3 regions of the Psychrobacillus sp. FSL K6-2365 genome follow, and region 3 is predicted to be linked to each of the others. Evidence: riboswitches for the same ligand, from Rfam matches in the RefSeq annotation. Region 3 holds a riboswitch; each other region holds the start of a gene.
What was found. Region 3 has a riboswitch for lysine ahead of dapA (4-hydroxy-tetrahydrodipicolinate synthase). Riboswitches for the same ligand answer to the same signal wherever they lie in the genome.
Positions count from the first base shown of each region.

Region 1: another riboswitch for lysine. It lies ahead of MKY29_RS15225 (Na+/H+ antiporter NhaC family protein); the one in region 3 lies ahead of dapA (4-hydroxy-tetrahydrodipicolinate synthase).
Region 2: another riboswitch for lysine. It lies ahead of MKY29_RS21575 (transporter substrate-binding domain-containing protein); the one in region 3 lies ahead of dapA (4-hydroxy-tetrahydrodipicolinate synthase).

Region 1 covers NZ_JBBOOO010000001.1:3,036,281-3,040,575, reverse strand. The annotation lists gene MKY29_RS15235 (bifunctional metallophosphatase/5'-nucleotidase) at 1-1,059, shown strand, start outside; gene yunB (sporulation protein YunB) at 1,102-1,872, shown strand; lysine riboswitch at 1,921-2,103, shown strand; gene MKY29_RS15225 (Na+/H+ antiporter NhaC family protein) at 2,184-3,743, shown strand; gene lipA (lipoyl synthase) at 3,852-4,295, shown strand, end outside.
Region 2 covers NZ_JBBOOO010000001.1:4,252,538-4,256,832, reverse strand. The annotation lists gene MKY29_RS21585 (helix-turn-helix domain-containing protein) at 1-1,006, opposite strand, end outside; gene MKY29_RS21580 (YvrJ family protein) at 1,455-1,619, shown strand; lysine riboswitch at 2,083-2,266, shown strand; gene MKY29_RS21575 (transporter substrate-binding domain-containing protein) at 2,391-3,245, shown strand; gene MKY29_RS21570 (amino acid ABC transporter permease) at 3,308-4,069, shown strand; gene MKY29_RS21565 (amino acid ABC transporter ATP-binding protein) at 4,088-4,295, shown strand, end outside.
Region 3 covers NZ_JBBOOO010000001.1:3,489,259-3,493,553, forward strand. The annotation lists gene MKY29_RS17610 (LLM class flavin-dependent oxidoreductase) at 1-267, opposite strand, end outside; gene MKY29_RS17615 (DHH family phosphoesterase) at 551-1,738, opposite strand; lysine riboswitch at 1,901-2,080, shown strand; gene dapA (4-hydroxy-tetrahydrodipicolinate synthase) at 2,307-3,194, shown strand; gene MKY29_RS17625 (YehS family protein) at 3,258-3,767, opposite strand; gene MKY29_RS17630 (methyl-accepting chemotaxis protein) at 3,934-4,295, opposite strand, start outside.

The sequences.
Region 1 (4,295 bases), 450 kb from region 3:
AATTTTACTGATTTGGAAGGGAATATTCCTACATGGGTATTACCGTATAAAATACATGTGACACCAACAGGCATTAAAATAGGAATTGTTGCGGCAACTGCAGATTATGGCATTTATTATGAAAAGTTAGGTTGGCATATTCAAGATCCGATTCCACGTCTGAAAGAGGTATGTACTATACTTCGTCCACAAGTGGATGTACTTATTTGTATGTCTCACTTAGGAATGTCACAGGATGAAATAATTTCTTTGGAAATTCCACAAGTAGACTTGGTTTTGGGGTCACATACACATCACGCCTTTGAAGAAGGTAAGGTTATAGGGGATTCGTTGCAAGCAGCGACAGGTAAATTTGGTATGAATGTTGGACTTGTAACGTTGGAGTTTGATCATGTGAAAAGGGTTATCCAATCTAAGAAAGCGGTATTAATTCGAACAGAAACATTGCCAGTTCCCTCTAACGCAAGTGATACGCAGTTAGCTTGGGAAAATGAAGGAATAGCTGAAATGTCTAGTATTGCTTTCTACAATCCTTTCAGATTAAAGAAGGAATGGTTTATGGAATCCGATTTATCTCATTTTTTTGGAAAAGCATTACTTTCCTTTACTAATGCAAACTGTGCTATGTTTCCGGCGGGTATCTTCTTAAAGGATCTTCATCAGGGGCCAATTACTGCAAGGGACTTACACCAATGTTTGCCTCACCCGATTAATCCATGTGTTATTACATTAACTGGAGCAGAGCTACTCGAGGTTATTCGTACGGGAAAAAATGAAAAATGGCCAAAGCTTGAAGTAAAGGGGCTAGGGTTCAGAGGGAACTATCTTGGAGCAATCCTATATGAACAGCTTAAAGAGCTGGAAGATGGAACTGTGTTAGTCAATGAAATACCACTTGAAATCGAGAAAATCTATACATTGGCAACTTTAGATATGTTTACTTTCGGTTACTTTTTTCCTTCATTAAAGTTCGCTCCAAAACAATACTTTATGCCTGAAATGATTCGTGATATCGTGAAATGGTATGGACAGCAAGAAAAAAATGAATATAAGTCATGAAAGTCCTCCTCCTTACATATGTAGTAATTAGGAGGATTGTTTTTGTTCTATAGAAAGAAAAAAAAACGATTTGCTTTCTTTACTAATCAGCGTAAAATAGCTATTTTTTTAACTGCTTTCTTGTTATCAGTTGGAGGTCTCATCTATTATATTAATGAGCAGTTGACTACTACCTATCTACAATATGCAGAAGTTCAAACGAATAAAATAGCATCTATGGTAATCAATAAAGCGATTAACTCAAGAATTTCCAATACGCTCGATGTAAATGACATAATCGAAGAGGTTCCTTCAGATAGTACCACAATGGTAACTACACGATTTAATACAGAAATAATTAATCGTGTATTGGCTGATACAAATCAATTAGTTCAGGCCCATTTGGAGCAGGCTGAGCAGGGGGACTTTTCAAGCCTACCTTACTTAGATGACATCGAGTACGATAAACAAACGATGGAGGATCAAGGTGGAGTCGTATTTTTCGTGCCAATGGGGCAAGCGACGAATATTCCCCTTATCGGTAATTTAGGCCCGAAAATTCCAATACGCTTTCACGTCATCGGTAATGTACAATCGAATGTAGTACCTTCGATTACAAAATTTGGTATTAATAATGCGTATGTAGAAGTCAATATTCACATTAAAGTAAATGTACAAATAATCGTTCCTCTAGCAAGTAAAATGAGTACAGTTGAACAGAGTATACCTGTTGCAATGGGGATTGTACAAGGCCAGGTTCCTTATATATACACAGGTGGCGATGGTGATGCAGCTCCATCAATAGAAGTTCCACTACCATTACCAGAAAAATAAAAAACCTTAAAATTATAGTATTTACTGCTATACTAGTGGAAATGAATAAGAATAGGTAGAGGCCGCATGACTTAAGAGTAGTTTACAGGAGAATGACAACTGTGATTGTAAACGGAAGGAAGTTATGCCGAAATTAGATGCTGATCGTCGAGACAAATCTAGTTGGGGTTATTTTGAACAAAAATAACACTGTCATTTATACACTTGTATAAATGGAGAGCTACAGAGTATAAAATTTATGCTTAAAATTTTAACTAAAAGCCAACCTATATATACATTAGGTTGGCTTTTTATATTTAGGAGGATTTGTTTTGGAAAATACGATATTTTCGATTTTACCGCCACTGCTAGCGATTGTAATGGTGCTTGTTACGAAGAGAGTTTTATTATCATTAGGGGTCGGAATCGTTTCGGCAGCTTTATTAGTAGAAAGTTTTTCGCCAATTGACTCATTAAACATTCTTTGGGATTCCTTTATCACATCGTTTTGGGAAAATGGATTGAATGTGTACAATATCTTTATATTATCTTTCATATTAATGCTAGGCGTAATTACCGCCATTGTCAGCTTATCAGGTGGAAGTACCGCCTTTGCAGCATGGGCTGTTAAACGTATTAAAACAAATCGTGGATCTAAGCTATTAACAGTCTTTTTAGGAATTATTATTTTTGTAGATGATTATTTTAATGCACTTGCTGTTGGACAGATTGCACGTCCAATTACAGATTCACATCGAGTATCACGTGCAAAGTTAGCTTATTTTATAGACTCTACATCAGCACCAATTTGTGTAGTTTCTCCAGTTTCTAGCTGGGGAGCATTTCTAATAAGTCAGTTAGGTGTTATTTTTGCTACTTATGCAGTAACAGACTATACACCACTTCAGGCATTTCTGATAATGGCCCCGATGAATTTCTATGTTATTGCTGCTCTTGCAATGGTATTTTTTATAGCATGGACAGACAATGACTTAGGTGAGATGAAAAAACATGAAAAACGTGCAAAAGAAACAGGAGTGCTTTTTGATCCAAATAAATCTAATCCAGGTGATTTACAAGGTAATTTCCCGGAAAATAATTATGGAAAAGTGAATGATTTAATTTTACCGATTTTATCATTAATAGCTGTTACACTAGCTTCAATGTTTTGGACAGGGTACCAGGCTTCAGGTAAAGTGATGAACTTATTTGTTATTTTTGAGAACACAGATGTACCACTTTCATTATTTATAGGTGGAATCGTATCGAGTATATTAGCAATACTATTATACACTCGTCAATTCAAACAAAATCCAGAAGCGAATGTTGGGTTGTTAGGGAAAGCAGTTATTTCTGGTATTAATTCAATGTTACCGGCTATTTGTATTTTAATATTTGCTTGGTCACTTTCATTTTTAATCAATGCACTGGGGACTGGTGAGTTTTTAGCTAAAATCGTTACAGAAAATAATATTCCAGTAGGGATAATCCCATTCCTACTATTTGTTTTAACAGCATTTATGGCTTTCGCAACTGGTTCATCATGGGGGTCGTTTGGGATTTTACTGCCAATAGGTGCAAGCATCATTATGGTAGTAGAGCCAGAATTACTACTACCTGTTTTAGCAGCAGTTTTAGCAGGTGCAGTATTTGGAGACCATTGTTCGCCTATTTCTGATACAACCATTATGTCTGCAACTGGTGCAGGCGTTAACGTAATTGACCATGTAATGACCCAGTTACCTTATGCAATTGTTAGTGCAGTCATTGCTGCAATTGGATATTTAGTATTAGGTCTTACTGGTTCCGTTATCTTTGGATTTATAACGGTAGTCATCATCCTTATCTTATTATTCTCTATATGGAGTCTTAAAAGTAAAAGAGTAGTTTAGCAATTTTAATATTGGATGTCTCTGGTAATTGTATGGTTGTTTGCAATTAAATAATATGTTACATTGACAACAGTGTAGTTAGTTTATTTAGAATGGGGTCGAGATGAAATGACATCGTGTAAACCAACGAAAACAGAGTACCAAAGAAAACCAGAGTGGCTAAAAATTAAGTTAAATACGAATGATGAATACAAAGGTCTTAAAAAGTTAATGCGTGAAAATAATCTAAATACAGTATGTGAGGAAGCAAAATGTCCAAATATACATGAGTGTTGGGGTTCACGTAGAACAGCTACATTTATGATTTTAGGAGCTATTTGTACACGTGCATGCCGTTTTTGTGCAGTGAAAACTGGACTACCTAATGAGTTGGATTTGGCTGAACCAGAAAGAGTTGCTGATTCGGTTGTTATTATGAATCTAAAACATGTTGTAGTAACAGCAGTTGCTCGAGATGATTTAAAAGATGGTGGATCTGAAGTTTTTGCTGAAACTATCCGTGCGATTCGACGAAAAAATCCTTTCACTTCAATAGAAGTTTTACCTTCTGAT
Region 2 (4,295 bases), 760 kb from region 3:
TCTTACACCATTTGAGAACCTGTTCATGATCAGACTGCTTGGAGTACTCTTTTACAATGGATAGAATTGTTAATAAATACCCTTCAGCATTACAATCTTCTTCTTTAATTCTTAAACTAAGCTTATAAAACTCAATTGCTTTTTCATGACACCCTTGGATTGCATATAATGAACCTAGATTTTGATAAATCACCTCCTCATAATTAATCAGTTTATAATCTTTTGCCAGTTTCATCGCTAAATTATAGTTCTTTTCTGCTTCTTCATACTTTCTCATTTTTTTATGTGCAATTCCTATAACGATGTAATTATCAATTGCTCTTTCGAATAAAAGATTGTCCTTATAATAAAGTAATGATTTTGAAGCGAAATTGATTGCGTTAAAAAACTCATTGCACTTAAAGTACGTTAAACTTAGGACATTATAAAAATCAGCTATTTCCCATTCTTCATTTTTACCATTATTTATAAATCTTAAAGACATCTCTAATCGACTTAATGCTTCTTGATAATTTCCATCCAAATAACTATAAAGTCCTAAGTTTAGATTAATGATAAACTTTTGTTTCTCGTCCATACCATCTCTTATTTTTGCAATTACGTTATAGGTAGATTGCAGGCTATCCTCCTTATCATCAAGTATTAATAGGAGACGAAATAGATAAAGGTGATAACTATAATAATTATTTAGTTGTAAAAAATATTGATTTTTATTAGTGTATTTTTGCAAGGATTCTCTTATAAATTTTTTGTCCCTTTTTAATACTCCCATTTTGTACAGTTCAGATAACGATGCAATAACTTTATTTTCCTTTTCACTGGATACTTGATCTATTTCTATATTTAGTTTTTTAAGTAAAAACGTTATTACTTCGTCACTTGGAATAGTTAAATTATTTTCTATTTTGCTTAAGTAGGATGTAGAGCAGATTCCCTTGGCCAATGTGGTTTGTTTCATACTTTGGTTTAATCTTTCCGATTTTATTATATGACCTATACTACTCATTTTCTTCACCCCTTATGAATTAGTAATGTACTAATTCTTGAAAAAAACAAAATATCCTTTTTCAATCGTTCGACTTGAAACGACTGATACTTGGTTGAAAAGCATAATAAGTAGTAGAAAGTTGTAGAATATAGGGTTTTTACTTATCCAATTTTTATTAAAATATAGTAAAATTTCATTAAATTAAGAAATTAGTATTAGATATGTATTAATAATCTAAGATAGTAGAGCGTGTTTCCCAACTTATAGTTATTCTAAAAATACTAAATATTTAGTATAATATGATAAATATCAATTAATTTAATCCAAGGTGATTTTGGAATAGACTGATGGATGATTTTCCTCTTTTCGGACAAGTCAGCTCATTAGAATACAATTCGAAGGGGTTTACTCAACAGGTATATCAACGCTTAAGGAATGGTAAAAATTAAAGAAAGGGGGATAACGCATGATTGGCGAGGGAAACATTGTACAACTAATTGGAAACTTTGGATTTCCCATTGTAGTCACTATTTACTTATTGCATCGATTTGAAAATAAAATAGACGCTCTAGAAAATACCATTCACAATATAGCAAATGTTGTTAACAATAGCATAGAAAAAAGAAAGTAACATGTAACATGGATGAAACTGATATCCTGTTGATTATATAAATTGATAGAGAAAAAACTCTTTTTTAAGAATGGAAGTTAAGCTTATTTTCACTCTGAACCTACGATTTTCTTTAACGAAAATGACAGAAGTGAAAAGTAATCCATCCCGAGTGGCTAACTCAAAAAATGGATTACTTTTTTCATGTAAATCACAATATAATTTTTTAGTTTATTTTCCACAATTACTTCTACTTTCAAAAAATTGGTTATCCCTCTATTGACGATTTAACTTACCAAATAGATTACGTAAGCCCACAATCCAAAATAGAAGAATCATTAGCAGTATCTTTACTCTAAAATTGGTATATCTGATCATGTAGCTATTAATCTCAACGTATAAATAGTTTTTTCGAGAGTCAGTTGACAGATAAGTATGTCTAATGTAGACTATGAAACATAATTGAATACGACCTCACTTAGTATAGTGAGGTAGAGGCGCGATATTTAACAGTCCATAGTGGAGTTTGAGAAGCTATAATTCTATGGAGAAGGAAATGTCGCCGAAGTTAGTAATATTTCTCGGTATTACTTGCTGGGTCTGCAGTTAATAATTGCAGGACTGTCCATTATAAACATCCCGGTTTTTAATGGTGTGCTATCTCATTTGGGAAAAGTAGAGGATTTGGGCAACTATACATATTGCGACCTGAGTTCATCTCAGGTCTTTTTTTGTACAAGTTGTCTTTTTTTATAGGAACAAACATACACTGATAAAAAGGGAGTAATTAAAATGAAAAAGAGATTAGTATTTATAACGATATTCGCAAGCTTGTTATTATTATTAGCAGCATGTGGAACAGATGCTACTGAAACTTCAGGGTCTTCATCTGATAATAGTAAAGAAGCAGCAGTAGATACATTTACAGTTGGTTTAGAAGCTGGTTATGCACCTTTTAACTGGACACAACTAGATGACTCTAATGGTGGAGTGAAGATTGATGGTAATGCAGAATATGCTGGTGGATATGATGTGGAAATTGCTAAACGAATTGCTAACGGATTAGGAAAAGAACTAGTTATCGTCAAAACAGAATGGGACGGTCTTGTACCATCATTGCAATCAGACAAAATTGATGCAATCATAGCGGGAATGTCACCTACAAAAGAGCGTAAAGAAACAATCGACTTCTCGGAAAACTACTACACCTCCAACTTTGTTATGGTAGTGAAAAAAGGCGGTGCTTTTGAAGGGGCTACTTCGATTCAAGATTTTAGTGGTGCTAAAATTACAGGTCAATTAAATACATCACATTATGGTGTTATCGATCAAATTAAAGATGTGCAAAAACAACCAGCGTCAGATAATTTCGCGGCAATGCGTGTGGCATTAGAGTCTGGAGTTATTGATGGATATGTATCTGAAAGACCAGAAGGAATTAGCGCATCTTCTGCAAACGAGAACTTTGCAATGGTGGAGTTCACAGAAGGATTTAAAGCAAAGGAAGAAGATACAGCAGTCGCTGTAGGTTTGAAAAAAGGTAGTGACTTAACAGATAAAATTAATGAAATTTTAGCGGAAATAACGGAAGAAGAACGTCAAGAAATTATGGATAAGGCGATTAATAATCAACCAGCTGCTGAATAAAAATGATGTGATACCGGCTGCATCTTTTTGCAGTCGGTTTTTATATGGAAGGAGGGAAATGTATGAGCATTGAATATATTATTTCGATGATTACAAGTAACTGGCCGATGTTCCTTCGTGGAGCAGGAATGACACTACTAATCTCCATAATTGGTACGATTTTTGGAGCAGTTATTGGTTTGCTGGCAGGAGTTATTCGTACAATTCCTACGCCTGAGAGAAAGCTAAAACGTATTGTATTAAAAATAGTTAATCTGATTCTTTCTGTTTATATTGAGTTTTTCAGAGGAACACCAATGATTGTACAAGCAATGGTAATATTCTATGGCTCTGCACTAGCTTTTGGAATAGATATGGACCGTACAATGGCTGCAATATTTATCGTTTCGATTAACACGGGTGCTTATATGGCAGAAATTGTACGTGGTGGTGTCATTTCGATTGATAAGGGACAATTCGAGGCAGCACAAGCAATTGGTATGAATCACTTCCAAACAATGTGGGGTGTTGTTTTACCTCAAGTCATCCGAAATATACTGCCAGCAACAGGCAACCAATTTATCATTAATATTAAAGATACATCGGTATTAAATGTGATTGGTGTTACGGAACTATATTTTCAAGCAAAAACAGTTGCAGGAATAAGCTTTAAGTATTTTGAACCGTTCTTTATAGCATGTATTTTATATTTCGTCATGACTTTTACAGTAACATTAATATTACGTTATATAGAAAGAAAACTAGATGGACCAGAAAACTATAGCATGATTGGACAACCACCACCGCAACTTATGTTAACAAAAAGTAATACTAATATAGATTAAACGAAGGAGGAGAAATCTATGCAAAATGTCATCGAAGTTCAACATTTAAGTAAATCCTTCGGAAATCATGAGGTTTTAAAAGATATAGATTTTTCAGTGAACAAAGGAGAGGTTGTTTGCATCATTGGTTCCTCTGGATCGGGAAAGTCTACTTTACTTCGTTGTATAAATTTGTTAGAAAAGCCTAGTGGAGGGCAAATCATCTATCATGGAGAGAATATTTTAG
Region 3 (4,295 bases):
CACTGGGTCATCAGAAGAAAGTACTGTTACAGCACTTGTGAGTCTTATTTGCTTCGTCCGTGAAGCAGCTGCAGCTAGAAGAACAGCTGGAGCAGAAGCCGCATAATCCTTTCGGTGATGTTCCCCTACACCAAATACATCTAACCCAACTTGATCCGCTAATACAATTTCTTCAACAACCTCACGTATACGCTCAGCATGGCTAATTACTTTGCCTGTTTTTACATCTGGTGTTGTTTCTACAAACGTTGTTATTCCAATTTCCATTTAATTTACCCCCTAAATTTCTGCGGTTTCATGTTTTTTATAATTAGTCTGTCGGCATTAATGATACCTTATCATTCTATTTATATTCAATTTTCCGGTTTTATTAGAGGTAGATATTTTTGGTTTAAATTACCACTCCGCAAGTACAGCTAGTTCAAGAGCAAGTAAATCCAGATTGAAAGAAAGTAAGTAAGGACACTCCGCAAGTACCGACTTCTTGAAAGCAAGTATTTAACAGACGAACGCAAGTAAATAGATTAAAATCCTTAGAATTGACAATTCATCATGAATTGTCTCTTTTTTTCACTTCACTCATTAAGTAATCAACGAACAAGTCATCCCTTACCAAAGCTGCCTCATAGTTTCTTTTTAGGAATCGCTCTCCTTCTTCAAAACTAGTAAAGGTTTGTCCTATTTCGGTTTTATTTTTTTCAAGTATCCAATCCTGATTATTTTTAGAATACAAAATGAACGTATCATTTTTTCTATTCATATAAAATGAACCAAATGATGATTGTTTCAAATTATATTGATTTCTTTTTGCATCTTCTAGTATCGGTAGCAGATGGAAAGTGTCCAAAACAAATAACTTATAAGCTTCTTCTGTTAAGGTACATCCAGATGCTTTTTGATGTCCTCCGCCGCCGAACTGACCAGCAACTTCAGATACATCAATATGATCATATATAGTACGAAGGGAAATTCTTTTCCCCCCCATAATTACTATCGCTATATAGTCGAGATGTGGATATTCTTTTCCTAGTTCATTGCCTAGCTCTGAATGGTAAGTTTCTGCATACACAATTCCTGCCAAATGTTCCCCTATGGTTGCTTGGACAATTTCTCTTTTCTTGCGACGAATATAACGGTCAATCTTGTCCGCTTCCATTTTCAATATTTTCTTTTCAAATTCATCAAAATCAAAATGATCACTTGTACGAAGTCTCTCTAATATTTTTTCTTCGAATTCTTCCATCGATATTAAATAGAATAGTGAGTTAAGCGAGTGAGCTTGGTGGTTCTCATTCTTCTCCCATTCCCATGTATCATACTGTCTAACTAATTCTACAAATTCTGTGAGTGCTGCAGTTGGTTCCAACAATTTATTTGTTACAAGATATTCATATAACAATGAAGTAGCTGAAGTTAATTTGCCTTCGTGATCTTCTACTAGAATATATCCCCACTCATAATCATTAAAGTGTAAGGCAGATTTGTGATGATCAATCAGTTGGACCTTCCCTTTTGCATTATAAAAGTCATTAAGCCTTTTTTCATTGTCCTCGTTTGGAGTCAAATCAGTTACAAATAAAAATGTATCTGGCTCATCATTTTCTAAAAAGTATTCAATCTCTCGATTAAGGGAGGAAATCGAATTATAACGCACCTTCACTTGCTCACCAAAAGCAAGCTTTGCTAAAATGCCACATCCGACACCATCTAAATCATTATGAGACAATAATTTATACATCCTTTTCACCTCTTGAATAGTATGGTTTTAACGTATGAAACTTATTAATTATACTGACCTTAAATAGCTTTATATTTATTTTACAGGTAAACTGTTGCATTAGTATTAAAAAACATGTATTATTTTAATAATTAAATATTCTCTTATTTCAAATACATTTGAAGTAAGGATAGAGGCGCGAAGACCATCAGTACACATTTGGAGGATAATGAGATCCTTTGATATTTGTGGAAAGGGGAATTTGCCGAAGTTGAAAGAATCTCATTTTTCTTGAAGCTGGTTCTGCTGTTGAATAAACACTGAATTGTCATATAGGAGACTATATGGAGGGCTATCTTACGCACGGAAATATTACTTTATTTCTATTGCAACAACGAGCCCTCGTTGTTGCTTTTTTGCGTCTACATAACTTGACTAAACAACCGTCAAGTTATGCCTCCGGCGGATGTCATAGATTTTGAATTTCGCTAGTGTAATTTAAAATCTTTACGCAATTACGCGGAGGCATAATTGATACCGCCCTTCTCCCTGAATTTTTAATAATATAACTAGAGGATGTGGAGAAGTTATGAATTTTGGACAAATATTAACGGCTATGGTGACTCCTTTTGATCATAATGAGGAAATAGATTTTCCAGCTACACGAAACTTAATAGACTATTTAATTGCCAATGGAACTGATGGTTTAGTCATATCTGGTACAACCGGAGAGTCTCCGACGTTAACAGAGGAAGAAAAAGTTAAACTGTTTAAATTTACAGTAGAAGTTGTGAATGGTAGAGTCCCGGTAATTGCTGGCACCGGCTCGTATAACACAAAAGCATCCATCGATTTAACAAGACAAGCAGCTGATGCAGGTGTCGATGGTATTATGCTTGTTGTTCCCTATTATAGCAAACCATCAAAAGAAGGATTGTACCAACACTTCCAAGCAATTGCTGCAGTTACATCTTTACCGATTATGTTATATAATATTCCCGGTCGGAGTGTTGTCAATATGTCAGTAGAAACCGTTGTAAGACTTTCCGATATTCCGAACATCGTAGCTATTAAAGAAGCTAGTGGGAATTTAGATACAATGGCTGAAATTATTCAAAATACACCTGAAAATTTTTCACTATATAGCGGTGATGACGGGTTAACAATCCCAGTAATATCGATTGGTGGAGCAGGAGTTATTTCAGTAGCATCACATGTTATTGGGAACGAAATGCAAACAATGATTGAAAAGTTTAATAGTGGCAATGTAAGAGAAGCTGCTAAGGATCATCGCAGTCTTTTACCTATCATGAAAGCATTATTTGCAGCGCCAAATCCAACTCCTGTAAAATCGGCATTAAATTTAAAAGGAATTCCTGTAGGTGGTGTTCGCTTACCTATGATTCCTTTGAATAAAGAAGAGCTGAATTCTTTACAAGAAGTATTATCCACATTGCAACAAACCGTGAAAATATAGCATTTTCAATTGTCTATAGAAAAAGAGGAAGAGCGAACTCAATTTAGAATTCGCTCTTCTTTATTAATTTCTGTATTTTACAGCTAATCCTTTAAGGAATTTGCGTGCAAAATTATCCCCGCATTCCTTATAATTACGATGCCCTGGTTTTCTTAAAATAGCACCTAGTTCACCTTTAGATACAATAATTCCGCCATCATCTAATACTTCCAGCATATCTTCCGTTGTTAACTGTAAAGCTACTTTTAGTTTCTTCAAGAGTATATTATTCACATGATCCTTCTGCTGTTCTGCAGGCTCTGGATTAGTAGATTGTGCCTGTTTTGGATCCTGTTTACCTCTTTTATGTATGATTAAACCATTCAAAAATGATTCCAACATCTTGTTGTTACACTTCATATGATTTTCATCTTCCACTACTTCAACATCATCATCTTCTTTTGATTTAGTAAGAATTTTAAGTACATCTTCTTTTGTAAGTTCAACGCCACCTAGTTTAAAAATCTCTACCATGTCTTTGTTTTTAATATCTAGGGCATATCTTAATCTGATTAATATATCATTATTTTCCATTTATTAACCTCCTATAAACTATCTATATAACCAACATCTTCTCCATTTTACACGATTTCAATTCCACTATGTTACTACCTTACAATTTAACTTTTAAATTATTTTCATAAAAAATAAATATGCCTGGTTTAACACAATTCAGAATTGCATTAGAACCAGGCACTTTTTATTCTGCTGTTTTAGCTGTTTTAAATTTAGAAACTGCATCAGCAAGGTTCATAGCAATTGTCGCCAAATGTTGGGAGCTTGCTACCACTTCTTCCATTGAACCAACCGATTCCTCAGCGGACGCAGCTGTCTCTTCTACACCAGCAGCAGATTCCTCTGAAACGGAAGCAATTTCTTGAACAGATGCATTAATCTGTTGGCTATTTGCGCTAACTTGGGCTAGATTCTTTGAAATCTGCTCTACTTTTTCTGTCATTGCATGAATACCAATTGTAATTTCTTTAAATTTTTCACCAGTACGTTGTATCTGATCTGTTCCATCTGTTACTTCTTTATAACCGTTCTCTAAAGTGGTAACTA